One region of the Pseudarthrobacter sp. S6 genome, then DNA from elsewhere that is predicted to be linked to it. Evidence: predicted binding sites of a transcription regulator. Region 1 holds the regulator's gene; the other holds the start of a gene.

What was found. Region 1 encodes HrcA, which represses chaperone genes, less so after heat shock. Its sites were predicted from a motif close to TTNGCACTCGNNNNNNNCGAGTGCNAA; they were not measured.
Region 2: groES (co-chaperone GroES) is a predicted target of HrcA. The motif match lies at 15,465-15,491, and genes of this name have one in related genera.

The regions. Positions count from the first base shown of each region.
Region 1 covers NZ_CP189581.1:2,258,102-2,267,830, reverse strand. Annotated here, with positions in the region: gene ybeY (rRNA maturation RNase YbeY) at 1-249, opposite strand, end outside; gene ACQCS0_RS10825 (PhoH family protein) at 246-1,331, opposite strand; gene ACQCS0_RS10820 (GerMN domain-containing protein) at 1,718-2,674, shown strand; gene ACQCS0_RS10815 (16S rRNA (uracil(1498)-N(3))-methyltransferase) at 2,684-3,484, opposite strand; gene dnaJ (molecular chaperone DnaJ) at 3,487-4,614, opposite strand; gene hrcA (heat-inducible transcriptional repressor HrcA) at 4,692-5,705, opposite strand; gene ACQCS0_RS10800 (DUF3097 domain-containing protein) at 5,853-6,701, shown strand; gene ACQCS0_RS10795 (DUF4870 domain-containing protein) at 6,831-7,250, shown strand; gene hemW (radical SAM family heme chaperone HemW) at 7,372-8,601, opposite strand; gene lepA (translation elongation factor 4) at 8,638-9,729, opposite strand, start outside.
Region 2 covers NZ_CP189581.1:3,161,243-3,180,787, forward strand. Annotated here, with positions in the region: gene ACQCS0_RS15050 (DUF3817 domain-containing protein) at 40-540, opposite strand; gene ACQCS0_RS15055 (SURF1 family protein) at 537-1,388, opposite strand; gene ACQCS0_RS15060 (PTS sugar transporter subunit IIA) at 1,439-1,927, opposite strand; gene ACQCS0_RS15065 (glycerol-3-phosphate dehydrogenase/oxidase) at 1,973-3,712, opposite strand; gene ACQCS0_RS15070 (GuaB3 family IMP dehydrogenase-related protein) at 3,850-4,986, opposite strand; gene ACQCS0_RS15075 (ABC transporter ATP-binding protein) at 4,983-6,845, opposite strand; gene guaB (IMP dehydrogenase) at 7,003-8,514, opposite strand; gene ACQCS0_RS15085 (acyltransferase family protein) at 8,727-10,808, opposite strand; gene ACQCS0_RS15090 (ATP-dependent DNA ligase) at 10,948-12,471, opposite strand; gene ACQCS0_RS15095 (dihydrofolate reductase family protein) at 12,535-13,137, shown strand; gene groL (chaperonin GroEL) at 13,324-14,934, opposite strand; gene groES (co-chaperone GroES) at 15,012-15,305, opposite strand; gene ACQCS0_RS15110 (hypothetical protein) at 15,517-15,900, opposite strand; gene ACQCS0_RS15115 (class I SAM-dependent methyltransferase) at 15,955-17,184, shown strand; gene ACQCS0_RS15120 (shikimate 5-dehydrogenase) at 17,212-18,030, opposite strand; gene ACQCS0_RS15125 (glycoside hydrolase family 3 N-terminal domain-containing protein) at 18,069-19,520, opposite strand.

The sequences.
Region 1 (9,729 bases):
CCCTTGTGGAGTGGGCCGGTCCGGCGTACCGGGAGTCAGTTCGTCCATGGGAACCGAGAGCACATCTGTGGATCCGGGCTCGTCCATGAGTTCGATGTGGAGCTTTTCCATGGCTGGTTCATCCACCAGGAGAATGGAGAGTTCAGCCTGCGGGTGGATAAACAACTGCTCGAAAACGTACCGGGACAGTGCCACGAGCGCGGCTTCATCAACCTGGATGCCGGATTCGTTGTTGACCTCAATGCTCACGCGTTTTCCCCCCGCTTTTCCCGGGTCACTGAGTGATTGACTTTGCTCCGCTGGACGTCGTCCCAGAGACTGTAGGCACGCACGATGTCACCCACAAGACGGTGACGGACCACGTCAGTGGAGTCCAGAACGGTGAAGTTCACGCCCTCGATTCCCTGCAGGATCTCCTCTACGATCCGCAGGCCCGACCGGGTACCAAAGGGAAGGTCCACCTGGGTGACGTCGCCGGTGACCACCATTTTGGACCCGAAGCCCAAGCGCGTCAGAAACATCTTCATCTGTGCCGGTGTGGTGTTCTGTGCTTCGTCCAGAATGATGAAGGCGTCATTGAGCGTGCGGCCCCGCATGTAGGCCAGCGGCGCCACTTCGATGGTTCCCGCCGCCATCAGCCGCGGGATGGACTCGGGGTCCATCATGTCGTGCAGCGCGTCGTACAGCGGGCGCAGGTAGGGATCGATCTTGTCGCTCAGTGTGCCCGGCAGGAATCCCAGCCGCTCGCCGGCCTCGACCGCGGGCCTGGTCAGGATAATTCGGCTGACTTCCTTCTGCTGCAGGGCCTGGACAGCCTTAGCCATCGCGAGGTAGGTCTTACCCGTGCCTGCAGGGCCAATCCCGAAAATCACGGTGTTCGCGTCAATCGCGTCCACGTAGTTTTTCTGGTTCAGGGTTTTGGGCCGGATGGTCTTCCCCCGGCTGGAGAGGATGTCATGGGTGAGGACATCCACAGGGTTCTGCAATGACTGGCTGCGCAGCAGCGCTACGAGCTGGTGCAGCACCGCGGGGCTGATGACGGTGCCGCGGGCCACGAGGCCGCGCACCTCGTGCAGGAGCCGCATAATGCGCGGAACTTCGTTGGCGGGGCCGCTGATGGATAGCTCGTTTCCACGAACGTGGAAGTTAACCGACGGGAACTGCTCTTCGATGTAACGCAGGGCCTCGTCATGGCTGCCGAGGGATTGGACCATCTGGTCGGAGTTGTCAAAGAGAACCACCTCCGTCCGGACACCAGGAAGTGAATGGGGGAATTCTGCGGCGGCGCCGTCAGTATTGAGCCGGCGCTTTCCGTTCGCTGATTCAGTCATGGTGCTGGCCCGCAGGCCTGTGGTCTCCTCCAGTTCGAAACTTAAAGTGCCGCCGGCTGCTGTGTGGGCGGGGCTGTTGCCGAGCACGCAGGAGCCAGCGGAGTCCTTCCATCTTACGCTAGGAGGCACCTCCCGGCACCTCCCGGCAGCGCCCGGCGGTCGCCGGGACGGGTGCCCGTCACCGCCGTGCTGCGGGACGGTTGCTGTCATTAGGTATCAACTTCATATCAGGCGCGTATCGTTCCCGTTGCAGTTACGCCGGCAGCCGGAATTTGGTGCTTTTGGCAGAACCGGCTATGCCATGCTGGAAATCACAGCCGTCCGGGGACCGGCTCACGGGGCCCAGGCCTCACCATTTCACAGCCGGGAAAGGACAGGCCACGAGAGTGCCGGAAACAGCGACCCCCCTTACTGCCAGACGCGCCGCACCGCGCTTCCGTCCGCAACGCCTCCTGGGTCTACTGGCAGCATTCCTCCTTCTCACCGGTTGCATCGCGGAGCCCAATCCCGGGACCACCCCGACGGCAAACCCCAGCCAGGCGGCCACCGGCTCACCCGGGGGCCCCTCCACCAGCGCGCCCCTGGAAACCACACAGTCTTCCAACAAGGCACCCGTCTACTGGATTGGCCGAAGCAACAACAACGTGTTCCTGTACCGGGAGTTCCGGGACGTGCCGGAGCAGGAGAATCCCGTGACACGCGCCCTGCGGGCCATGATGTCGGAGAAGCCGCTTGACCCGGATTTCTTCACGCCCTGGCAGAATCCCGAGAAACTCGCCTCCTCCATCTCCGGCAAGAACGTCATTACCGTCGACGTCTCGGAGGATGCCTTTAACAGCAATCTCGACGCTGACATGGCCGGCCGCGCTATCCAGCAGCTGGTCTTTACCGCTACGGCGGCGGCCGCGAGTTCCGGCCTGATCGATTCCGGACAGCAGATCCAGGTCAGGATCCTGGTGGATAGCCACACCGACTACATTGCCTTCAACCACGTCCAGCTTGGCGACCCCATGTCCCGGGCTGCCGGAATGGTGGCGCCTGTCTGGATCATCGATCCGCAGGAAGGGACAGACCTTGCAGGCGGAAGCGTCAAGATCACCGGCCGCAGCACGGTTCCGGGCGGTAAACTTCGCTGGCAGATCCTGCGGGCCGAAGCGAACGGGAACAAGACGCCCTACCTCACGGGGGAGAGCACTGCAGCGGCCGAAGCGGCACAGGCAGGAGTGTTCACGCTTGCGCTGAGCCTGTCCGCCGGGAACTATGAGCTCCGTGTTTCGCAGGTGGAGACGGCCGGCAGCAGCCAGGAGCTGAATCTGGACACGCGGAACTTCAGCGTCCGGTAGCAGGCCGCTTCAGGAGACCGGCGCTGTCCAGCGTCCCAGGACATCGCTCGCCAGGACAACCGCCGCCGGTCCGGCCGTGGATGACCTGAGGACGTGGTGTCCCAGGAGGGCCGTCATGGCGCCGGCGTCGCAAAGCCGGGTGACTTCGCGGGGACTGATTCCGCCTTCCGGGCCAACGATGAGCAGAATTTCCTGGGCTCCGGCGTCACCCTGGGCACCCTGGGCACCCTGGGCACCCTGCCATGATTCCAGGACGGACCGGAGCGGCCGGACAGCATCTTCGTGCAGGATTACGGCCAGATCCGCTGCCGCCACTGCTGCCACAAGGCCTGCCGTTTCGACGGCGGCGCGCACCTCGGGGATCCAGGCGCGGCGTGCCTGCTTGGCGGCCGCCGTGACCACGGACTGCCATTTCGCGTGGGCCTTGGCCGCACGCTCGCCCTTCCAGCGGACGATTGAGCGCTCGGACTGCCAGGGAATTACGGCGTCAATCCCGAGTTCGGTTGCCGTTTCCACGGCCAGTTCGTCGCGGTCCCCCTTGGCGAGGGCCTGCACCAGCACCAGCCGGATGTCGTGCCGGTCCTCCACGGAGACGGCGGAGCATTGCACGGTAAGCTCTGCAGGCGACGCCGAGACAACAGTTCCCGTCAGCCGTTTTCCGGCGCCGTCGGCAAGGTCCACGGACTCTCCAGGAGATAGCCGTTTCACGGTCACGGCGTGGCGTGCCTCCGGCCCTTGAAGGACAAATCGGGCACCGGGCACCAGCTCGTCGAGCGACCCGGCACCGCTGAAGAAAACGGGATTGCTCACCGCTACAGGTTACCGAACCGGTCCCGCAGCTTGGCAAAGACGCCGCCGCTGGCTGCCAGTTTGCCTTCCGTGAACTGCTCGCCCCGAAGCTTCGCCAGCTGCCGCAGGAGGTCCTCCTGCGCAGCATCCAGCTTGGCTGGCGTCTCAACCTGCAGATGGACCATCAGATCCCCGCGGCCGTAACCGCGCAGGTGCGTCACGCCGAGTCCGCGGAGCGTGATGATCTCCCCTGACTGCGTGCCTGCCTTGACGTCGATCTCCTGCAGTCCGTCAAAGGTTTCCAGTGACAGCTCGGTGCCCAGGGCGGCGGCTGTCATCGGAATGTGCAGCGTTGCGTGCAGGTCGTCGCCGTCGCGGGCGTAGGTGGCGTCGTTGTTGACCCGTAGTTCCACATAGAGGTCCCCGGATGGTCCTCCGGCCGGGCCTGCTTCGCCTTGCCCGGAGAGCTGGATCCGCGTGCCTGTGGCAACTCCGGCGGGCACCTTGATGGTCAGGGACCGCCGGCTGCGGATGCGGCCCTGTCCGCTGCATTCGTTGCAAGGGTCCTTGATAACCGTCCCGAACCCCTCGCAGCTGCCGCACGGGGCCGCCGTCATGACCTGGCCCAGGATGGAGCGCACCGCACGCTGAACCTGGCCGCTGCCGCCGCAGATATCGCAGCGGACAGGGTGGCTGCCTTCGCGGCAGCATGACCCGTTGCAGGTGGGGCAGGTGACCGCGGTGTCCACTTCGAGTTTCCGGTTGACGCCGAACACGGCATCGCGCAGTTCGATCCGGACACTGATCAGTGCGTCCTGGCCGCGGCGGACCCGGGACGCGGGGCCGGAGGAGCCGCCCGCGCCGAAGAACGTGTCGAAGATATCCTGGAACGCGAAGCCCTGGCCGGAGTATCCGCCGCCGCCGAACCCGTTGTCGGTTCCGTTCTCGTTGCCGGTGGTGTCATAGATCCGGCGCTTCTGCGGGTCCGAAAGTACCTCGTAGGCGTGGGTCACGGCCTTGAAGCGGTCCGAAGCATCATCCCCGGGGTTTACATCCGGGTGAAGAGTGCGGGCCAGCTTGCGGTAGGCCTTCTTGATCTCTTCCCCGGTGGCTTCCGGCGAGACTCCGAGGACGTCGTAGTGGCTGCTCAAAGTTCGTATCTCTTCCTTGTTGTACTGCCGGCAGGCGGGCTGCCGGCACTGCTCTTCGTGCCTGGACCGTAGTACTGTTACGGACCCAGAATTCTTGAAAGGTAACGGGCTACTGCCCTGACGGCGGCCATGGTGGTGGGATAATCCATCCGGGTGGGGCCCAGCACACCGATCTTGGCGGTGCTGTCTGGTCCGTAGCCCGTGGCCACCACGGAGGCTTCCGCGAGCCCGTCGTACGGGTTTTCACGCCCGATACTGACTGCCACCCCCCTCGGATCCTGCGCCATGTCGCCTAAGAGGCGCAGCAAGACAACCTGCTCCTCGAGGGCTTCGAGGACTGGTCCGATACTGAGCGGAAAATCCACATTGGAGCGGGCGAGGTTTGCTGTTCCGGCCATGACCATGCGTTCCTCGCGGGTGTTGTGGGCGAGCGTTTCCAGCCCGTGGGCCAATGCCTGGGCCGCCGCACGCTGGCCCGGGCTGACGGACGAAACGACCCCCGGCAGCGAGGGCGCCAGTCGGCTCAGCGAGATGCCCGCGAGGGATCCGAGGAAGTGTGCCCGCAACGCCGCGACGGCGTCGTCGCCAAGGTCCAGGCCTACGTCGATCACACGCTGTTCTACCTTGCCGGTGGTGGCGATGAGGACCACGAGTACCTGCTGCGGCGCAAGCAGGACGAATTCGATGTGGCGGATGGTGGCGCGGCTCAGATGCGGATACTGCACGACGGCGACCTGGTTGGTCAGCTGCGACAGCATCCTGACGGTTCTGTCCAGGACGTCATCCAGATCGTCTGCACCCTCCAGCAGCGCCTGGATTGCCCGCCGTTCCGCCTGGGAAAGCGGCTTTACCGCTGAAATCTGGTCCACAAACAGCCGGTAGCCTTTGTCTGTGGGAATCCTTCCTGCGCTCGTGTGCGGGGCGGTGATCAGGCCGTCGTCTTCCAAAGCCGCCATGTCGTTGCGGATGGTGGCGCTGGACACGCCAAGGTGGTGGCGTTCCACGAGCGCTTTGGAACCCACTGGCTCGCGGGAGTGCACATAGTCCTCCACGATGGCGCGCAGTACTTCGAGTTTGCGCGGCTCGCTCATACTCCACCTCCATCCGTGATCGCTGCGGGGTTAGCACTCGACATGCCTAAGTGCTAACAGTCTAATATGAGTCACCCCGTTGTTAGCATTGGTACCGCTCCGGGCGAAATTCCGGGCCAGGATCTAGCGGCGAGGCGGAATCAATCCATGCACTACCAGAACTGGGGTCCGCAGGAGATCACCGCGCCCGTCAGGAGCGAACTTCCTGAGGTTCCCGTGGCGCGCGGCATGGTCCTTGAAGATGTCCAGTCCGGCTGGGTGGGAGCGGTGACCCGGGTGGAGAAGTCCGGCGGCATGCATGTGGTGGCCCTCGAAGACCGGCGAGGAAAGTCCCGGTCCTTCCGACTCGGCTTCGGGTTCCTCCTGGAGGGGCAGCCCATCCGGCTCGTTCCCCCGGCGCCCAGGCAGGCCGCCCCCGTGGTGGCCGGCCGGACGGCGTCCGGCTCAGTCCGCGTGGCCGGCCAGCGTGCCCAAGTGGCCAAGGCGAGCAGAATCTGGGTGGAAGGAAAGCACGACGCCGAACTGGTGGAGAAGGTCTGGGGTGACGATCTCCGCGTTGAGGGCATCGTCGTCGAACCTTTGCATGGCATTGATGACCTCGCCGGGGCGGTGGCCGCGTTCGGTCCCGGTCCCGGCCGCCGGCTGGGGGTCCTGGTGGACCACCTGGTGCCGGGTTCGAAGGAGTCGCGCATCGCTGCCGCCGTATTGGCTTCCCCCGGCGCTGCCGGCAACGTTCTTATCGTCGGTCATCCTTACGTTGACGTGTGGCAAGCCATCCGGCCCGCGGTCCTGGGCCTCGAACAGTGGCCGGTGGTGCCGCGCGGGCAGGACTGGAAGACCGGCATCCTGACAGCATTCGGCTGGCCGCACTCCACGAAGGAAGATATCGGGCTTGGCTGGCAAAGGCTGCTGGGCGCAGTCCGCAGCTATGCGGACCTGGAGGCGTCACTGCTCGGGCGGGTGGAGGAAGTCATCGACTTCCTGACAGTGCCTTAACGCCGGATCCGGCTCCGCGCGGCGGCATTTGGTGGCCGAACCAGTATTCTTGGTACTGCGGGCGCTGCAGTTGCTTTCAGTCCGGCACTCTCCAACCCAGCACCATTGCACTTTCGAAGGAAGAAAACCGTGGCACAAAACGCACGCGAGCACCGGGACGATCACGGCGGCCAGGGCCGTTCCGAGTACCAGGGCGTTCCGGCAAATGCGCTGCCGCTGACGGCCAGCGAAGACCGCCAGTGGGCCACGCTGGCGCACTTCGGCGGGATTCTCGGCTGTGTTCCGTCCCTGCTGATCTACCTGATTTTCCGTGAGCGCGGGCCGTTTACCGCCCAGGAATCCAAGGAAGCACTGAACTTCAGCCTGCCGCCCACCATTGCTGCGCTGGTGGCCAATGTCCTGGTGTTTATTCCGGTGGTGGGAAACATCTTCGCTGTCATCGCCACCCTGATCTGGATTGCCCTGACCTGCTTCTCGGTGGCCGCAGGCATCCATGTCAACAAGGGCCAGCCGCACCGCTACCAGTACAACCTGCGCTGGATCAAGTAGTCCCCACCCGCTAAGCGGCGTCCCGAGGGCCCCGACGCGAGCTTGCGAGTGTTGGGAAGGGACCGCCGCGCTAAGCTCGCAGGCTCGGCCAGGGAACCCTGCGGGCGTGGGCCCACCACTGTTAGTCCGGCAGGATCCTGCGGACCACGGCGTCGGCCAACAGGCGCCCCTTCAGGGTCAAAACCAGCGTGCCGTGGAAGGCTGCCGGCGGCTCCACCAGGCCGTCCGCGATGAGCCCGGCCACGGCGTGCCGGCCGTGTTCACCCAACGTTGACGTTGCCAGCCCCGACACGAGCCGGGCCTCAAGCATCACGCGCTCCACATCACGGGTTTCGGCGTCGAGCGTTTCCCGCCCGGCGGCCGGTGACAGCCCCTGCGCGAGCCGTCCGGCGTAGGCCGTGGGGTGCTTGACGTTCCACCACCGCACTCCGCCGACGTGTGAGTGTGCACCGGGTCCGATGCCCCACCAGTCGTCCCCCCGCCAGTACGCCAGGTTATGCCGACATGCCTGCTCCGGCGTCCGGGACCAGTTACTGACCTCATACCAGCTGAGGCCCGCCGCGCCGATCAGTTCGTCGGCGAGTTCGTACTTGTCGGCGTGGTCGTCGTCGTCGATTCCAGGGACTTCACCACGGCGGATCTGGGCGGCCAGCTTGGTGCCGTCCTCCACGATCAGCGCGTAGGCACTGATGTGGTCAGGCTGATAGGACAGCGCCGTCTCCAGGGAGAACCGCCAGTCCGCCAGGGACTCCCCCGGCGTCCCGTAAATAAGATCCAGGCTCACGGCCAGTCCGGCGTCCCGAGCCCACTGGACCACCTGCGGCACACGGCTGGGCGTGTGCGTGCGGTCCAGGACCTTCAGGACATGGGGTACCGCGGACTGCATGCCAAAGGACACCCGGGTGAAACCGGCGTCGGCCAGCACCTGCAGTGATGCGGGGGTGACCGAGTCCGGGTTTGCTTCGGTGGTCACTTCGGCGCCGGGTTCCAGGCCCCAGTGCCCGACGGCGGCAGTCAGGATCCGGGCGAGGTCTTCCGCGGGGAGCAGCGTAGGAGTGCCACCGCCAAAGAAGACTGTACTCAGCGGACGGTCCGGCAGACCGGAGTCCCGCAGGGCGGTGGCGGCAAAGTCGACTTCGGACACAGCCGTGCTGGCGTAGGCGTCCTGCGACGCTCCGCCGCCCAGCTCGGTGGCCGTATAGGTGTTGAAGTCGCAGTATCCGCAGCGCACCGCGCAGAACGGGATATGCACGTACAGTCCGAAGGCCCGGCGTGCCGCACCGTCCACTGCCTGGGCGGGCAGCAGACCGTCCGACGGCGCCGGGTCGCCGAGCGGAAGGATGCTAGGCATTGCAGGGGCCTCCGGTGTTGCCGGCCACTGTGATCACTACTTCTTGGCCTTGTCCTTGGACTCGTCAGTGGTCAACGCAGCGATAAAGGCTTCCTGGGGAACCTCAACACGGCCCACCATCTTCATGCGCTTTTTGCCTTCCTTCTGCTTCTCCAGCAGCTTGCGCTTACGGGAAATGTCGCCGCCGTAGCACTTGGCCAGAACGTCCTTGCGGATGGCGCGGATGCTTTCCCGGGCGATGATCCTGGAGCCGATGGCAGCCTGGATGGGTACTTCGAACTGCTGGCGGGGAATAAGCTCGCGCAATTTGCCGGTCATCATCACACCGTAGGCATAAGCCTTCTCGCGGTGCGTGATGGCGGAGAAGGCATCCACCTGTTCGCCCTGGAGCATGATGTCCACCTTGACCAGGTCGGCCACCTGCTCGCCGTCAGCCTTCCAGTCGAGCGAGCCGTAGCCCCGGGTCTTGGATTTAAGGATGTCAAAGAAATCGAACACGATCTCAGCGAGCGGCAACCGGTACCGGATTTCGACCCTGTCCTCGGACAGGTAGTCCATGCCGCCGATAACACCGCGGCGGCTCTGGCAAAGTTCCATGATGGCGCCCACGAACTCATTCGGAGCAAGGATGGTGGCGGCCACCATAGGCTCGCGGACCTCGGCGATCTTGCCGGAGGGGTATTCGCTGGGATTGGTCACGTGGACCACCTTCTTGTCCTCCAGCGTTACCTCGTACTCCACATTGGGGGCCGTGGAGATCAGGTCCAGATTGTATTCGCGTTCGAGCCGCTCCCTGGTGATTTCGAGGTGTAGCAGGCCGAGGAAGCCCACCCGGAAGCCGAATCCCAGCGCGGCGGACGTTTCCGGCTCATAGACCAGTGCGGCGTCGTTAAGCATCAGTTTCTCCAGCGCATCGCGGAGCACAGGATAGTCCGTGCCGTCCAGCGGATACAGGCCTGAGAAGACCATCGGCTTGGCGTCGGCGTAGCCGGGAAGGGAGGCAGTGGCAGGCTTGGCCAGGTTGGTGACGGTGTCGCCCACTTTGGACAGGCGGACGTCCTTCACACCGGTGATGAGGTAGCCCACTTCGCCCACGCCGAGGCCTTTGGAAGGGGTGGGCTCCGGGGA
Region 2 (19,545 bases), 910 kb from region 1:
TGAACGTCCGACGGCGGGACTTCCCCACCGCTGCAGCGTTCAGTAGCGCTGTGTGGCCTGGGGGTGCGCGGCCAGTTCGGCTTCCACCTCGGCGTGGAACTTCTTCTCCACGATAAAGGACAGGAAAGGCACCACGCCGCCCAGTGCCAGGAGGATCAGCTTCATAAAAGGCCACCGCATCAGCGACCACAGGCGGAAGTTGGAGATCAGGTACACCACGTACATCCAGCCGTGGAGGATCAGCACGGCGACGGAGATGTTCGCGCCGCCCTCCACGCCCTTGGGCTCGGCGTCGGCGAAACCCAGGCCGAACGGCTGGCCCGTGACGGCGCTGGTGCCGCCGGCAAAAAGGTACTGGCCAAAGGCGTAACGTGCGATGAGCTCGGCGCAGAGCAGCAGCAGCATGGCGCCGGTGAGGTACGCCAGCACCTTGTAGAACTTCAGCGCGGACCGGATCTGCCGCTCGGTACCGCCGAAGCGGCGCTTCTTGCCTTTGCCCTGCGCAGGACCCTGCTGGATGGCCGGTTTCGGTTCGATCATGGCTTTACCTTTTGTTGGAGCTGTTCAGAAGTTGCTTCGGCGGGCGGAGCATCATGGTGAGGATTGTCGTCGAGTTCCTCTTCGAGGTCCCGCCGGTAGTCGTCCTTCACGAGGCGCCACCAGATAAACAGGGCGAAGCCGGCGAACACTACCCATTCGAGCGAGTAGAAGAGATTGAGCCAGTTGACTTGCTGGGCAGGCGGCTGGGGACCGATTTCCAGGGGCTTCAGGGCTCCGTCAACGGCCGCCGCGGACAGGTCGGACCCGGCGGCCAGTTCCGAGGTCGCGGCCACAAATCCCGGGTACATGCTGACGTCCCAGTAGTTGATGAGTTCGGCAACCGACACGGCGGTGGCGCGTCCGGCGTCCGGCGCGGTGGAAGGCAGCGGCGATTCAGACGGCAGCAGCCGTCCGGTCAGGTTCACAATGCCCGACGGCGGTGCGCCGGCGTCGTCGGGATCTGCCACCCAACCGCGGGCTACGGGAATCCAGGTCTGCGGGGAAGCAGCGACACCGGTGACCGCAGGCGCTCCGGTCACGGCGAAGGCGGAAACCACCCAGTAGCCGCTCTCGCCATTCTTCAGGCGCTCTGGCACCAGAACCTGTTTGGCGGGGTCGTAGGTTCCTTCGGCGGCGACCATCTGGTCTGACACTGACCCGGGGAAGAATGATCCGGGGACAAGCGTTTCCGTCAGCACCCTCACGTCCTCGGTGCCGGGATTCACCGCAACCTCGGGCTGCGTGGAGCGCCCGAACTGCCACTGGCTGAGCAAGACAAACACCCCGGAGACGGCGATCGCGAAGACCAGGCCTGCGATCCATCGGGGCTTAAGGGCTGTTTTCCACACGTCTTAACCGTACTTCGTTCCTCTGTAGAACAACTAATAGCCCCCGATCGCTAGTGGTCGAAGAACACGAGGCTGGAGTTGATAAGTTCAGCGATGACTTCGGCATCGTAGGCCCGGCGCAGCGACTCCCGAAAGGATTCCTTGGACAGGGAGCGTGCCAGCGTGGCCAGGACTTCGAGGTGATCGGAAAACGAGCTTGCCGGGGTAGCGATCAGCAGGATGACGGTGGCCGGACCGTCAGCGGCACCGAAGTCCAGGGAGTGGCCGTACTTGGTGATGCCTACGGCGATGGACGTCCGCGAAACGAATTCGCTGCGGGCGTGCGGGAGCCCGATCCCGCCCGGCAGGCCGGTGGCGAGCTGGTGTTCGCGGGCGTTGACGTGCTCCATGAACCGCGGCAGGTCTGTGACGCGCCCGGCGGCGAAGAGGCGCTCTGCGAGTTGCGCCGCGGCGTCCGACTTGCCCGTTGCTTCCAACTCCAGAATCACCAGATCGGAGGTGGTGAGATCGGCATCGTACCGGTCAAGTGGTTCCGCCAAGGCGTATCCCTTCAGTCAGGAGAAGTGCTGGTATGCGGTGCCGCCTCAGCGCAAAGGGACAATGTCCTCCACACCCAGCCGTGCGGCGTCGGCCGATTCGTCGTCCGGCTGCTGCTGGCTCAGCCGTTCAGCTTCAACGCGTGCTATGTAGTGCTTTATTTCGCTTTCGCGTTGTACATCGCTCCAGCCAAGGACTTCGCCCATAAGTTTAGCGACAACCGGCACCGCCGATACACCACGGTCCCAGGCTTCGATGGAAATGCGTGTCCGCCGGGTCAGGACGTCATGGACATGCCGGGCGCCTTCGTGGGTAGCGGCGTATACGGCTTCGGCCTGCAGGTAATCGTCAGCACCGGGCAACGGCTCAGCCAATTCGGGATTCCGGGCGATGATGTCCAGTACCTCCGGAGTCATGGACCCGTAACGGTTCAGCAGATGCTCCACCCGGGCCACGTGTACGCCGGACTCGTCGGCGGTCCTGCTCCTGCGGTTCCAGGCTGCCTTGAATCCGCCGGCACCGAGCAGCGGGATGGTTTCGGTGCAGCTCGCCGGGACCCGCTCATCCATGGTGCGGGTGGCCTCGTCCACTGCGTCCTTGGCCATAACCCGGTAGGTGGTCCATTTGCCGCCGGCCACCACCACCAGGCCCGGTACGGGGTGGGCCACGATGTGTTCACGCGACAGTTTCGCCGTGGAATCATTCTCCCCAGCCAGGAGGGGGCGCAGTCCGGCGTAGACGCCTTCAACGTCCTCCCTGGTCAGCGGGCGTTTGAGGACCCGGTTGACGTGCTCGAGGATGTAGTCGATGTCCTTGCTGGAGGCTGCAGGGTGGGCCTTGTCGAGGTTCCACTCAGTGTCCGTGGTGCCGATGATCCAGTGCCTGCCCCACGGAATAACGAAGAGCACGGACTTTTCGGTGCGCAGGATCAGCCCCACCGTGGACTGGAACCGGTCTCGGGGCACTACCAGGTGGATGCCCTTGGACGCCCGGACCTTGAGCTGCCCCCGGTCCGTGACCATCGCCTGGGTTTCGTCAGTCCATACACCGGTGGCGTTGATGACCTGCTTGGCTTTGACGTTGAAGTGCGTACCGTCTTCGTGGTTGACCACTTTGGCCCCCACCACGCGTTCACCTTCCCGCAGGAAGTCCACCACCGCCATCTGGTTCACCGCATGGGCGCCGTAGTGTGCGGCCGTCCGGACAAGGTTTGCCACGTACTTGGCGTCATCCACCTGGCCGTCGTAATAGCGGATGGAGCCCACAAAGGCGTCTTTTTTCAGGCTGGGGGCGGCTCTGAGGGTGCCCCGCCTACTGAGGTGCTTGTGGAACGGCACGCCGCGGCTGTGCCCGCCGGTAATGGACATGGCGTCATAGAGTGCGATCCCGGCGCCCACATAGGGCCGCTCGAGGAACGGTTTGGTCAGCGGATACAGGAACGGCACGGGCCGGGCCAGGTGCGGTGCCAGAACCGAAAGAATCAGGCCACGTTCGTGCAGCGCTTCCTTCACCAGCCCGAAATCCAGCATCTCCAGGTAGCGCAGGCCGCCGTGGATCAGCTTGGAGGAACGCGACGACGTGCCGGCCGCCCAGTCGCTGGCTTCCACAATCGCCACACTGAGGCCTCGGGTCACGGCGTCCAGCGCCGCTCCGGCGCCCACGATGCCGCCGCCGACAATCAGGATGTCCAGTTCGTTGCCGGGTTCCGAGGTAGCCCTGAGCCTGGCGATCGATGCTTCCCTGGCCGCGGGACCAAGAACCCCGCCTTCGTTTGGAACGTTGTTCACTGAACGCCTCCCTTGCCGCTGCTGCCGGTAGTTAATCAACACTACTTCTTTGCCGCCCGGTTGGGCAGGGCAGGGTCCACCGAGGGAGGAGCTCCAGATGGAATCGGGGGCGGCGGCCGTTAATCAGTGAGCGGGCGTCAGTTACCGGTGTAAGGAGAAACTACGACGTCGACGCGCTGGAACTCCTTGAGGTCCGAATAGCCGGTGGTCGCCATCGAACGGCGGAGTGCGCCGATCAGGTTGGACGTGCCGTTAGTGTGGTGGCCGGGCCCGAAGAGCACCTCTTCGAGCGGTCCGACGGTGCCGACGTTGGCGCGGTCCCCGCGGGGAAGCTCCAGGTGGTGGGCTTCCTGGCCCCAGTGCCAGCCCTTGCCGGGGGCTTCTTCGGCGCGGGCGAGGGCGCTGCCCAGCATCACGGCGTCGGCGCCCATGGCAATTGCCTTGACGATGTCACCTGAGGTGCCCATGCCGCCGTCGGCAATGACATGGACGTACCGTCCGCCGGACTCGTCCATGTAGTCACGGCGGGCGGCCGCAACGTCGGAGATGGCGGAAGCCATGGGCGAGTGGATGCCCAGGGCGCGCCGGGTGGTTGCGGTGGCTCCGCCGCCGAAGCCGACCAGGACGCCGGCGGCGCCGGTGCGCATCAGGTGCAGGGCGGGCGTGTAGCCGGCCGCCCCGCCCACAATCACGGGGACGTCCAGTTCGTAGATGAACTGCTTGAGGTTCAGGGGTTCGTGGTCTTTCGAGACGTGCTCGGCCGAGACCGTGGTCCCGCGGATCACGAAGATGTCGACGCCGGCGGCCACCACGGTCTTGTAGTGTTCCTGGGTGCGTTGCGGGGTGAGAGAGCCCGCCACGGTGACGCCCGCGGCGCGGATCTCGGCGAGGCGGGACGTGATCAGTTCCGGCTGGATGGGAGCGCGGTACAGCTCCTGCATCCGGCCGGTCACGGCAGGGCTGTTAACCTCGTCCTGGAGGGCGCTTATTTCGTCGAGGATGGACTGCGGGTGCTCGTACCGGGTCCAGAGGCCTTCGAGGTCCAACACGCCGAGTCCGCCCAGCCTGCCCAGGGCGATGGCCGTCTCCGGGGACATGGCCGAATCCATCGGGGCAGCAATCACGGGCATGTCGAACTTGTAGGCATCGATCTGCCAGGAAACGGAAACGTCCTTGGGGTCGCGGGTACGACGGTTGGGGATAATCGCAATGTCATCCAGGGAGTAGGCACGACGCCCACGCTTGCCACGGCCGATCTCGATCTCGTAAGTCACTGCTCTAGGTTATCCTCCACGGCCGTCAACTGCGATTCGAACATCCTGAAGTAGCGGCCGCGCAAGGCCACCAGCTCCTTGTGCGTCCCCTGTTCCACAATCTGACCGTCTTCGAGCATGTAGACAATGTCGGCCTTCTCAATGGTGGCGAGCCGGTGGCTGATGGCAATGATGGTGCTGCTGCGGTCCGCGAACAGCCGGGTGAAGATCCGGTGCTCGGCCAGCGCGTCAATGGCAGACGTCGGCTCGTCCATCACCATGAAGGTGGCGTTACGGTAGAAGTTCCGGGCCATCGCGAGCCGCTGCCACTGGCCGCCCGAGAGCCCGCTCCCCTTCCGGCCGCGCGGATCCTCCATCCAGTTGCTGACGTAGTTGTCCAGGCCGTTGGGCAGCTTATTGATGAACTCCAGCGCTTCGGCGTCGCTGGCCGCCCGGCGGATCCGTTCATCATCACGGGGCGACTCGACGTCGCCAAAGCGGATGTTGTCGGCGGCAGTGGCGAACTCGTACTTCAGGAACTCCTGGCTCAGCACCGCCAGGTGGCGGTGCCAGGACTTCACGTCGACGGCGGCGAGATCGACGCCGTCGAGCATTACCTGCCCTGAGTCCGGCCGGTAGAGCCCGGCGAGGATTCGGATCAGGGTGGACTTTCCGGCACCGTTCTCACCTACGACGGCGATGTGCTGGCCCTCGCGGATGGTCATGTTGATGCCGCGGATCACCTCGGTGTCGCTGCCTGTGTAGGTGAAGTGGATGTCCCGCAGCTCCACTGTTTTGGGTCCCTGCAGCAACGGCGGCGAGTGGTCCGAATGCACGCGCATGGCCATGAACAGCTCGTAGTCCTTGAGATTGGCAAGGTCCTCGTCAATCGAACTGAGGGAGGAGACCAGGCTGTTGGCTGTGGACAATGCGCGGCTGACGATCTGCTGGACATAGAGGAACTGGCCAACGGGCTGGGCGCGGGCGATGATCTGGCCCACCACCCAGATCAGGGAGATCACCTCGGCGCCGTACTGCAGGGCATCGGCGGCGAGTTGCTTGGGAATGTAGCGCTTCTGGAAGTCCAGGCGGCGCCGCTCATCAGCGTCGCGCAGCCGGGAGCGGAGATCCATCAGGTAGCCCACAATCCCGTAGAGCCGCATCTCGGCGATGTGCTGCGGGCGGAGCAGGTTGGTCTCGATCATCCGCCGCTGCCGGCGGGAGTCCACCTGCGTGTTCCAGTGCGCGATCTGTTCGCGCGAGAGCTTGAACTGCAGGTAGACGCTGGGCACGATGGCCACCAGGACAATCACCGCGATCCACCAGCTGACCAGCAGCAGGGCCCCCACGGCCAGGATTACCGAGACCAGCTGGGTGAAGATGGCCGCGATCCGGTCCAGCACGCGCGCATAGGAATCAGAGAACCGCTTGGCCCGGTCGTAGAGGTCGACCGTTACTTTGTCGTCGTACCGCCAGAACTCCAGGGCCAGGAACCGCTCATACATCTGGTCGCCCACAATCGCGCCCACCCTGAAGCTCATGAGCTGCTGGATGTAGCGGTCCACGCTGCTGAAGCCGCCCCAGAAGAGCCCCAGGGCAGCCGTGATGATGACGTACACAATGGCCTGCTGGCCTGCTGCGGAATCACCGGAATAAGCGGCAGCCAGCGCCGTGGTGGTCAGCGCTGCGAAGTAGGTGGTCACCAATGGCAGCGTCGCCGAAATGAGCGAACCGATTACTTTCATCACGACGGCGGCCGGCGAGGCCTGGAAGCTGACCCGCAGCACCTGCGCCACAGCCCTGGCGTAAGGCCTCAGGGCCAACCGCGGCTGGGGGTCCCTTTTTGGGTTCAGATCGGCGGGATGGCGTGGTTGGGACATGGCTCCAGCCTAGTTCCGCCCGGAGGGAGGCGCCGGGTGGGCCCACGGCGCCCGGGTTCCCTGGCCGAAGCGCAGCGAGGTCAGGGAGGCGCCGGGTGGGCCCACGGCGCCCGGGTTCCCTGGCCGAAGCGCAGCGAGGTCAGGGAGGCGCCGGGGATTAGCGCGAACCGTAGTTCGGGGCCTCCACGGTCATTTGGATGTCGTGCGGGTGCGATTCCTTGAGGCCGGCCGGGGTGATGCGGACGAACTTGCCGCGGGCCTTGAGCTCCGGGATGGTTGGCGCGCCGGTGTAGAACATGGTCTGGCGGAGGCCGCCCACCAGCTGGTACGCCACTGAGGCGAGCGGGCCGCGGTAAGCAACGCGGCCTTCGATGCCCTCGGGGATGAGCTTGTCATCACCGGAGACGTCGGCCTGGAAGTAGCGGTCCTTGGAGTAGGACGTGTTCTTGCCGCGGGACTGCATGGCGCCCAGCGAGCCCATGCCGCGGTAGCTCTTGAACTGCTTGCCGTTGACGAAGATGAGCTCGCCCGGGGACTCATCGCACCCGGCCAGGAGGGAACCAAGCATGACGGTGTCGGCGCCGGCAACCAGCGCCTTGCCGATGTCGCCCGAATACTGCAGGCCGCCGTCGGCGATCAACGGTACGCCGGCAGGGATGGCTGCCTTGGCGGATTCGTAAATGGCGGTGATCTGCGGGACACCCACGCCGGCCACCACTCGGGTGGTGCAGATGGAGCCGGGCCCCACGCCCACCTTAATGCCGTCGGCACCGGCGTCGATCAGGGCCTGGGCACCTTCGCGGGTGGCAGCCTGGCCGCCGATGATGTCCACGTGCGCCGTGACGGGATCGGACTTCAGGCGGCGGATCATGTCCAGCACGCCCTGGGAGTGGCCGTTGGCCGTGTCAACGAATAATGCGTCCACGCCGGCGTCGACAAGTGCCATGGCGCGCTCCCAGCCGTCACCGAAGAAGCCGATGGCGGCACCGACGCGGAGCCGGCCCTCGTCATCCTTCGTGGCCAGCGGGTACTGCTCGGCCTTGGTGAAGTCCTTGGTGGTGATGAGGCCCTTGAGCCGGCCCTGCTCGTCAACAAGCGGAAGCTTTTCGATCTTGTTCGTGGCCAGCTTGTGGGAGGCCTCCTCACGGCTGATGCCAACATGCCCGGTGATCAGCGGCATCTTGGTCATGACGTCGCTGACCAGCCGCAGCGGGAAGTCGGCTTCGGGCACAAAGCGGGTGTCGCGGTTGGTGACAATGCCGAGGAGCCGCAAGCCCTCGTCCACAACGGGGAGCCCGGACACCCGGTACTGCGAACAGATCTCATCAAGTTCCGCCAGCGTTGCCTCAGGGCCGATGGTCAGCGGGTTGGTGATCATGCCGGACTCGCTGCGTTTCACGCGGTCCACCTGGTCGGCCTGGTCCTGGATGGACAGGTTGCGGTGGATAACACCCAGGCCGCCCTGGCGCGCCATGGCAATCGCCATCCGGGATTCGGTGACCGTGTCCATAGCGGCGGACAGCAGCGGCGTGTGGACGGTGATCCGCTTCGAAATCCGCGATGACGTATCAGCCTCGGACGGGATGACATCCGTGTGGCCCGGGAGGAGCAGGACGTCGTCGTAGGTCAGGCCGATGAAGCCGAAAGGATTGTGCTCGGGCTGGGTCATGAGTGCGCCTCTTACCTTGGTTATGGGTTCACGGGTAGGGGTTGCAGCTAATGACCAGCCCGTCATTACGGGACTGGTCCGTGCAGGGCCTTGGTACATGCGGTGCCTCATGCGCGGACACCGTGCAGAAAGCTTTGAATAAATATTAGAACCTCCACGCCGATCCCCCTATTCCGGAAGCCCATTGTGAGCAACGGCACTCAGGGCGCGTGTCAGTTCCAGCCCGTCGCCGCCAGCATCCGCTCCTCAAACATGGGAATCATGCTTTCCACATACGTCCTGCTGAGATGGTTGTCGTCCTTGTACACGTAGACGTTGCCTACCACGGCCGGGCAGATACCGCCGGCGCAAATGAAGTCGCTAAGGTCCATCAGGTACAGCCCGTCCACCTTCCCGCGGTAACTCTCCAGCGGGGACGGCTCCACCAGGGACTCGTTCAGCGGCGGGTTGCAGGCCGGGGCGTCCGCGCCGTGGCGCTGGACGCACTCGGGCATGTTGATGGTGAAGCGCGGGTTGTCCCGGATGCCGACGATCTCGATGCCGGCGTCCGCAATGGGCTGGATGCCATCGAGGTACGCCGGCACCTCGGTCTCGAACGGTGCTTCCTCGTGGGTCTGGGTGGCCACGGTAAAGACGGCATCCGGCCGGTGTTCCAGCACGTACGCTGCGCTGGCGCGGTTGTAGGCGTTGCACTCGGCACTTCGCGTCTCAAATTCAGCCCCGAAACGGCATGCCGGCATCAGCAGGGTGACCAGCTCCCAGCCGCGGGCTTCCGCGGTGGGAGCCAGGGCGGCCAGATACTGCTGGGCATGGGAGTCACCCAGCACAACGATTCGTTTGGTGGCTTCACCTTCGGGGGCGGCCTGCCGGCACCCTTCAAGGACAGTGTCCTCCGCGGCATTGGGACCGACACACGGCGCATTGATTCCGGCCCAGTCGTTATCCAGCGCGGTGGGCCCGGGAATGATCCTCCCCTGCGGAGCGGACGCCCCGGCGTTGCCCGGGGCCAGCAGGGCGGCTCCCGGCGTCAGCTCGCGGGGCTGGGCGGCAGTGGCGGCTTCCTCCGCGGTGAGGCTCGTCTGCCAGACCGCCACCGGTCCGGCCAGAAGGGCACAGCAGGCAACCACGACGACGGCGGTGCGCCAGGTGCGCACCTGCGGCCAGCGCCACTCCCGGAGGGGTTTTTCCACAAAGTTGGTGGTGAGGACGGCCAGGACCACCGAGGCGGCGATGATCGCCGCGCCTTGGATGAAGGTGGGAGCCTCGATGCCGGTAGCTGCCAGGGCAAGCACCAGGACCGGCCAGTGCCACAGGTAGAGGGCGTAGGAGTTGTCGCCCAGAGAGACCAGCGGTTTCCAGCTCAGGAGGCGGTCCACGCCGTACCGGCTCCCGCATTGTCCAGCCACGATGATCGCTGCGGCAGCCAGCGTGGGCCACAGCGCCACGAAACCGGGAAACGCGCGGTCCACTGTCAGCAAGAGACCGCAGGAGACCATGGCCACCAGGCCGGCCCAGCCGAGCACCACACGCAGGAGTTTCCCCGGTTTCAGGTGCGGCAGGCCAAGCGCCAGCAGCGATCCAAGCGCGAATTCCCAGAGCCGGGTCCGGGTGTCGAAGTAGGCGTACGCCTGGTTCGTGGCCGTCTGGTCAATCGAGAACGCGAGCGAGGCGACGAGGATCCCGGCGAACGCGGCTGCCACTACGGCCCGATAGCTGACGTTGTACCGGTGCCGGAGGAGCCGCCACGCTCCAGCGGAGGCGGCAAAGACGAGCGGCCACAGGATAAAGACCTGCCCTTGGATGGACAGGGACCAGAAGTGCTGCAGGGGGCTCGCCGAGGCGTGGTCCTGGGCGTAGTAGTCCACGGCGGTGTCCGCCAGCAGCCAGTTCTGCCGGTACAGCAGCGCTGCCCAGGCCTGGTCCAGGATGACGGGCCAGCGGCCTTGCGGGAGGATGAGCCAGGTGCCTGCCAGGACCCCGAGGATCACCACGACGGCAGCGGGCAGCAGCCGTTTGAAGAGGTGCAGCCAGTGCCGGAGGAGATTGAGGGAGGTACCGGCTTCCACCTTCCGGACGAAGGACAGCGTCAGCAGGAAGGCCGAGATCAGGAGGAAGACATCCACACCGCCGGACACCCGGCCAAGCCACACATGGTAGGTCACCACCATCAGAACGGCGAGCGCGCGGAGGCCCTGGACTTCGGGACGGAACGTCGGTTTCCGGGCGGGCGTCCGCGTGACGGTCTTTGCGTCCAGCGCAGGGCGCGGGGCAGCCTCGGCTGGTGCACTGGACACAGAGACCTCTCCAAGCGGGTAAGCAAAGCATCAAGCCTACGGAGCCGCTGTGCCGATGGCCAATCAGGATCCGGTCGCGTGGGGCACCTTAGGTGGCCGTGCGTGTGGATTCGCGGTGGGCCGGGACAGGGATCCGCCCCTACGAACGCAGCAGCCCGCGGAGCGTCTGAATGGTGTCGGCCTCCGCTGCCGTCTTGTCGTCGCGGTAGCGCTTGACTCGTGCGAACCTCATCGCGATTCCGCCCGGATACCGCGAGGATTGCTGCACGCCGTCGATCGCGATCTCAACCACCGTGATGGGCTCAACCCAGACGGTCCCCGCCGTGCGGCGCACCTCGAGCTCCTGGAACCTCTCGGTCTGCCAGCGCAGCAGGGCGTCGGTGAGGCCTTTGAATGTCTTGCCCACCATCACATAGCCACCGGGTTCGCCGAACTCCCCAGTCGGGTCGAGGGCTCCCAGGTGCAGGTTCGACAGCAGCCCGGTGCGCCGCCCTGACCCCCACTCGCAGGCGAGCACTACCAGGTCATAGGTGAGCACCGGCTTCACCTTGATCCAGTTGGACCCACGCCGACCGGCCGCGTAGGCCGATCGGACCGCCTTCACCACCACGCCTTCATGGCCCGCGGCGAGCGCATCGCGCGACACTCTCTCAGCAACGGCCGCATCCGCCGTGATCTCCCCCGGGATCCGGTATTCGGGGGCGATGCGCTCGAGCACACCGAGGCGCGTTGACAGCGGCTCGTCGAGCAGGTCGCGCCCGTCCACGTGCAGCACGTCAAAAAACCACGGGTGCAGCACCGTGGTGCGCGCCGCGTCCGCCCCGAACCGCGACATGGTCTCCTGGAACGGTCGGGGGCGGCCGTCCTCGTCGAGGGTGAGGGTCTCGCCGTCGAGGATCACATCGCGTACCGGCAGTCCGCGCACCACCTCCACCACCTCGGGCAGCCGGTGGGTCACCTCGGCCAGGGTGCGTGTGTAGATGCGAACATCGTAGCCGGCGCGATGCACCTGGATGCGCGCCCCGTCGAGCTTGTATTCCACGGATGCCTCCCCCGTGGCCTCCAGCGCCGCGCTGGCACTGGCCGCGGTTGCGGCGAGCATGGGCCGCACGGGACGGCCGACGACGAGGCCCACGTCGTCAAGCTGGTCCGCCGTGCCTTTAATCGCCAGCAAGGCCGTCTCGCCGAGATTGCCGGAGAGCATCGCGGCGCGGCGTACGGCGTCGACAGGCCGATCTGCAGCGCGGGCAACGGCGTCCGTCAGCACCGCTTCGAGGGCGCCGGTACGCAGTTCACCGAGCAGCACGCCGGCGATGAAGGCCTGCTCGCGCTCGGTGGCCGCCGCCGTGAGCAACCGGAGAGTCGCGGCGCGCTCCGCGGCTGATCCAGCGCCTGCGGTGGCAAGCAGCCCGTCCAGCGCAGCGTCGACGTCGGCCAGCGTCAGACTCGGCTCAGCGGCCGGCTCCCCCATGGCCGCCGTCATGCCGCGCCAGCCGATGCCGACGCGGCCCTGCCGCGGCTGGGCGATAAGCAAGCCGACGGCCGTCGCGATGTCCACTGGCTCGAGCCGGCGCAGGAGATCGGCCAGTGCGTCGACCTTCGCGAGCCGGGAGCGGGTGGACGCGACGGCATCCGAGGTTTTCACGAGCTCATCGAGCAGCATGGCATCAGTCTGCCACGGCCGCCGACTCTGGACAGTGCCGGAACGCAGTTCCAGAATGAACGCATGGGAGTCATCGTCGCGAACCTGTTCATCACCCTCGACGGCGTCTACCAGGCACCCGGCGGTCGCGAGGAGGACACCGAGGGCGACTTCCCTTTCGGTGGCTGGCAAGCGCCGGTGTCCGATGACGAGGCCGGCGCGGCCATCGGCGCCGAGATCGACCGCATCGACGCCCTGCTCCTTGGCCGGAAGACCTACGACATCTTCGCGGCCTACTGGCCGCACCAGTCCAACGATATCGGCGGCACGCTCAACCGGGTGCCCAAGTTCGTTGTCTCCAGCACCCTGACTGCTCCGAGCTGGGCGGGCACTACGGTACTGGCGGATACCGCGGCCGCGGGTCGGCTACGCGAGGAGTACGACCAAGTGCACATGTTCGGCAGCGGCGTCCTCATCCGTTCATTGCTCGCGGCAGACGTGATCGACCGCCTCCACCTGTGGCTCTATCCGATCACCCTAGGGCAGGGCAAGCGCCTCTTCGACGCCGGGACTATCCCCGCCTCATTCCGCCTCGCGGAGCCGGCACGCACTTTCCCGAAGGGGGCGGTGTCTCTGGTCTACGAGCGTGCGGGCGACGTTGAAACGCAGGAAATGTCGGCCACGTAGGGGCGACAAAAAACCGGCCCAGCCGAAGCTGGACCGGTTCTTTGTGCGATGACTTGATGCAGAGGCACTGGGCCCACACCGGCGAGGGACCCAAGTCGAGCGAAGCGAGACTTGGGAGCCGGTGGGTGGGCCCACACCGGCGAGGGACCCAAGTCGAGCGAAGCGAGACTTGGGAGCCGGTGGGGACTAGTGGCTGTGGCCTGCGTGCTCGTCTTCGTTTGCGGGCTTCTCCACTACGAGGGTCTCGGTGGTGAGAACCAGCGCAGCGATGGATGCCGCGTTGCGCAGGGCTGCACGGGTGACCTTGACCGGGTCGATGACACCGGCTGCGATCAGGTCCTCATACTCACCCGTCTTGGCGTTGAAGCCGTTGTTGGTTTCGAGCTCGGCAACCTTGGCGGTGACAACGTAGCCGTCGAAACCGGCGTTCTGGGCGATCCAGCGAAGCGGCTGCACCAGCGCGCGGCGGACGATGCCCACAGCAGCGGCGGCGTCGCCTTCGAGTGCCTTGACTGCAGGATCCTCGTCGAGGGCCTTCAGGGCGTGGATCAGAGCGGAACCGCCACCGGCAACGATGCCCTCTTCGAGGGCGGCGCGGGTGGAGGACACTGCATCTTCGATGCGGTGCTTCTTTTCCTTCAGCTCAACTTCGGTGGCTGCGCCGACCTTGATGACACCGATACCGCCGGCCAGCTTGGCCAGGCGTTCCTGGAGCTTTTCCTTGTCCCAGTCGGAGTCGGTGCGGGTGAGCTCGGCGCGCAGCTGGGAAACCCGGGCTGCGACGTCTTCTGCGGAACCGGCGCCGTCAACGATGGTGGTGTTGTCCTTGGTGACCGTGATGCGGCGGGCGGTACCCAGCACCTCAAGGCCAACCGAATCCAGGCTGAGGCCCAGTTCCGCGGAGATGACCTGCGCACCGGTGAGGGTTGCAATGTCCTGCAGCATGGCCTTGCGGCGATCGCCGAAGCCCGGAGCCTTGACGGCAACAACGTTCAGGGTGCCGCGGATGCGGTTGACGATCAGCGTGGACAGGGCCTCGCCCTCAACGTCTTCGGCAATGATGAAGAGCGGCTTGGAGCTCGCCAGCGCCTTCTCCAGCAGCGGCAGGAAGTCCTGCACGGAGGAGATCTTGCCCTGGTTGATCAGGATAAGGGCGTCTTCGAGAACGGCTTCCTGGCGTTCGGAGTCGGTCACGAAGTACGGGGACAGGTAGCCCTTGTCGAACTGCATGCCTTCGGTGAGGACCAGCTCGGTCTGCGTGGTGGAGGACTCCTCGATGGTGATCACACCATCCTTGCCGACCTTGCCAAATGCCTCGGCGAGGAGCTCGCCGATTTCGTCGCTCTGGGCCGAGATAGCTGCCACGCTGGCAACCTGGGTGCCTTCAACCGGGCGTGCGTTCTCGAGCAGGCGGGCTGCAATGGCTTCTACGGAAACCTCGATGCCGCGCTTGATCTGGCCCGGAGCGGCGCCCGCCGCAACGTTGCGCAGGCCTTCCTTGACCAGGGCCTGGGCGAGCACGGTAGCCGTGGTTGTGCCGTCGCCGGCAACATCGTTGGTCTTCGTGGCGACTTCCTTGGCCAGCTGCGCGCCAAGGTTCTCGTACGGGTCATCAAGCTCAATTTCACGCGCGATGGTGACGCCATCGTTGGTGATGGTGGGTGCCCCCCACTTTTTGTCGAGGACAACGTTGCGGCCGCGGGGGCCGAGCGTCACCTTGACAGTGTTGGCGAGCTTATCGATGCCGGCTTCAAGCGACCGGCGGGCAGCGTCGTTAAACGCAAGCTGCTTTGCCATGGTTTTGTCCTTTCAAGACAGAACCCCGCACAGCTGACCAGCGGAATGCATGATCAGCGGCACGGGGATCCAAAGAGTTACTTTACGACGATCGCCAGAACGTCGCGGGCGGACAGCACGAGGTACTCGTTGCCACCGGTCTTGACTTCGGTTCCACCGTACTTGGAGTAGATGACAACGTCGCCAACGGCTACGTCGACAGGCACGCGGTTGCCGTCTTCGAAGCGGCCGGGGCCTACTGCAACAACTTCACCCTCCTGCGGCTTCTCCTGTGCGGAGTCCGGGATAACCAGGCCGGAAGCCGTGGTCTGCTCGGCTTCGAGCGGGCGGACAACAATACGATCCTCAAGAGGCTTAATAGAGACCGACACTCGGACCTCTCCTTCTACGTCAGCGAAATTTGTGGACAGTTGAGCTGTTTCGCCGTGGCTGGCAAACCGTCGTCGCGGTGCCGGCAGCAGCCTGGCTGGCAGCTCGTCATGTGTTAGCACCCTCCTAGGGAGAGTGCTAATGATGACTCTATGTTTTGGTTAGCACTCGGTCAAGGCGAGTGCCAGAATTATGTCTCCGGCGAACAGCCTTTTACCGGCCGGTGAGGTCCTCAAGGTCGACGTCCTCGTCGCCGTCGTCCCCTTCTTCGACTATGCCCCGCTGCAGATACAGAACCACGGCGCCGCCCACGGCAGCCAGCAGCGAGACCACCAGCATGATGATGCCGCCTACGCGTGCTCCGGCGTATAGGCCGCGAATCTCCCCTGCCTCATCCGTGGCGTCCTGGATGTTCTTGCCGCCCACGGAGTAGACAGTGGCGTTGAACGTGTCCAGGAAGAAGATGATCACGAGCAGCGCGACGCAGACAACGGCCACTGCGGATCCTGCAATCAGCGCGGGGCGGGCGAACTTCACCAGGTCCGGCTTACTGGCTTGCGGTGGTCCGGACGGCTGGGTGCCTGCACTGTCTTCCATGCCTTCAACCCTAGCCGGATCTGGCCACCGGCCCCCTCCACTAGGCTTGAACCCATGGCTCAAGCACCGCAGGACCAGATCGCCCCACTGCTCACGAGCGAAGGCTGGGAGCTCCTGGCGTCCCTGGGCCCGTACCGCGAGGACAAGGCGTTCGAACTCAACGCGGCCCTACGCAAGGCCGGTCACTCCCCCGCATTGGTCTCCGCCGTCCTCACCCAGTCCCGGCTCCGCACCAAGGCCGAGCTGAAGTTCGGCGAGTTCGCCCGGAGCATGCTCTTCACGCAGGCCGGGCTGGAACAGGCCACGCGTCTCACGGTCGCGGCAAGGCATGCCGAGCGCTTTGCGCAGGCCGGCGTCCGCCATGTGGCTGACCTCGGGTGTGGCCTTGCCGCGGATTCCCTGGCCTTGGCATCAATGGACATCACGGTCACGGCCGTGGAGATGGACGAAACCACCGCCGCCTGCGCCACGGTCAACCTGATCCCCTTCCCCAACGCCACGGTGGTGCATTCGGACGCCACCACCGTCCCTTTGGACGGGGTCGACGGCGTCTGGCTGGATCCCGCACGCCGCGTCACCTCCACGTCGGGTACCAAGCGGATCTGGGATCCTGAGGCATTTTCACCGCCCCTGTCCTTTGTGGAATCGCTCGCGGCCACCGGGCGCGCCGTTGGCGTAAAAATGGGCCCCGGCATGCCGCACGAGTCTGTTCCCGCTGGCTGCGAGGCGCAGTGGATATCGGTGGGCGGCGACGTCACCGAGGTGGCCCTGTGGTTCAACTCCGTGCGCCGGCCCGGAATCCGCCGCGCCGCGCTGCTGCTTGGTGCGCAAGGTGCCGCCGAGCTGACCAGCGCTGACGACTTCGACGGCGGTCCCGCGGCGCCGGTGGGTCCGGCAGAGAGCTACCTGTATGAGCCCGATGGTGCGGTGATCCGTGCCGGCCTGGTGGCCGACGTCGCGCTTCAATTGGGCGGGCACCTGCTGGACGAGCACATCGCCTATATCTGCGCTCCGGAACTGGTGGACACGCCCTTCGCCCGGGCGTACAAGGTCCTGGAAGTGATGCCGTACAACGTCAAGGCGCTCAAGGCCTGGGTGAAGCAGAACGGCATCACGGTGTTGGACATCAAAAAGCGCGGCACATCGGTAACCCCGGAGGAACTGCGCAAGCAGCTGTTCGCCGGCAACAAAGGTGCAGGCAAGAAGGCCGGACAAAAAACAGCCACCCTGGTCCTGACCCGTATTGGGGAGGACCGGGTGGCCATCTCGGTGGAACCGGTCTGAGACCGCGAACGCTCCCGAGACCGGGCCCTACTGGGCGCGCATAAAGTCCTCGGCGGCCCGGACCTGCTCGTCGGTGGGCCGCACGCCGGTATAGAGCACAAACTGCTCGAGCGCCTGGATGGTCGCCACCTCGGCGCCCGTGATCACCTGTCTCCCGGCGGCCCGGGCCGTCTTGATCAACGGCGTCTCGGCCGGCAGCGCCACAACGTCGAACACCACTTTGGCTGCCGCGATGGCATGTTCCGGGAAGGACAAGGAGTTCACTTCCGGGCCGCACGCCATACCAATGGGCGTGACGTTGATGATCAGGTCCGCCGTCCCTCCGTCGAGCGTTGCCCGCCACTGGAACCCGTACTGCTCAGCGAGCGCCCGGCCGGCGTCTTCGTTCCGGGCGATGACCGTGACGTCCGTGAAGCCTGCGTCGCGCAGGGCCGCGACGGTGGCCTTGGCCATGCCGCCGGCACCCTGGACCAGCACCGAGTAATCCGTGGGCACGGCGTTGCCGGCAAGGAGCTGCTCGATGGCGGTGTAGTCGGTGTTGTAGGCCAACAGATGCCCGTCGGTGTTCACGATGGTGTTGACCGAATCGATGGCCTTGGCGGAGGGATCCAACTCATCCACGAGGGCCATCACGTCCTCCTTGTACGGCATGGACACAGCGCAGCCGCGGATGCCCAGGCCCCTAACGCCGGCGATCGCCTGGGCCAGGTCGGTGGGGGCAAAGGCCTTGTAGATCCAGTTCAGGCCCAGCTGGTCGTAGAGGTGGTTGTGGAACCGGGTCCCGTTGTTGCTGGGCCGGGCCGACAGCGAAATACAAAAGGTCATGTCTTTATTCAGAATGGGCACCCGACCATTAAACCGCCGTTGAGCGATTCGGCGATGTGTTACGGGCAACCCGTCCCGGCCGGATAGCTTCCGACGGCGGCGGGCAGCTTTCCCGGTGCAGTCGCCTTGCCTGCCAGGACGGCAACCAGTGCGTCGAACGCACCCGGGGTCCGGCCGTACAGCGCAATTTTCACCGGCGCGCTGGAATCCTGTAGCGGCCACGGCGCATCCAGGGCGACGGCGATATCGCCCCCGACCGGCCGCCCGGCGTAACCGATAAGGCTGACCAGCGGGCCCGCCCCGGTGCCAAGCCCGGCCTTCGCCGCGGCCGCCTCAAACCGTGCCCGGTCCTGCGCTGATCCGCCGGCGATCCGGAGGCTGCCCTGGACGATTGGGGTGCCGCAGTGGCCGGAGAGCACGGTGACTGCAGCCGCGGAGACCCGCGCCGAGATGTCGCCGCCGCTGCCGGGGGCTGCGCTGGCAGGGGCCGAGCCGGCGGGCGGCGAGGTGACGCGGCCGCGCCAAATCATCATGGTAGCCACCCGGATGGCTGCTTCGTCCAGGCGCGCCGCGGGCAGGGTTCCGGCCGCCACGGCGCTGACGATGGCCGCATGGGACTGCCCCACGTCCGTGGGCATCAGCAGCAGGTCCGCGCCGGCAGCCAGCGCCGCCGTTGATGCAGAGCCGCCCGGGTATTGCTTTTGGACTGCCCTCATATTGAGGGCATCGGTCACGGCCACACCCTTAAAACCCATGCCGCGCAACGCAGCGTAGGTGGGGCCGGACAACGACGCCGGGACGCCGGGTTCCAGGGCCGGTACGGCGATGTGCCCGGTCATGACCATAGGCACACCGGCGGATATGGCTGCCCGGAAGGGCTTCCAGTCCCGAGCCTCGAGCTCTGCGATGCCCGCGGGCTGCACCGGAAGGTCCTGGTGCGAGTCAACCGTCACGGAGCCATGTCCCGGGAAGTGTTTGAGGGCGGGCAGGACGCCGGCCTCCTGCATGCCCTGTGAGAACCCCACAGCCAGCGCTCCCGCTGCGTCCGGGTTGCCGGACATGGACCGGGCACCGATGGTTGGATCTGCGGGCCCGATGGTCACATCCGCCACAGGCGCGAAGTCCACGGTGAAGCCCAGCGACCCGAGCTCCGCGGACAGGGCGCGGCCTGCATCCTTGGCGAGCGGCACATTTCCGGCGGCTCCGTAGCTCAGGGCTGTTGGCCATTCGGTCAGGGGCGCACCGAGCCGCGCCACGATCCCGCCCTCCTGGTCCACGCCGATGAGCCCGGGCCAGGGCCTGCCGTCAGCTTTTGTGGCCTGGGCCAGCCGGGCGTTGACCGTCGCCATGGCAGCCGGATCCGCCTGGCCGCGGGCGTCGAGCGGGACGTTGTCGCCCATGATGATGGACCCGGCCAGATGGAGGCGTTCAATGGTTGCGGCCTGGGCTTCGGCGTCGGTACCGGCATACAGCGGAATCAGCACCTGACCGGCTTTTTGCTCCACCGACATCGCCGTCACGGCGGCAGCGGCGGCA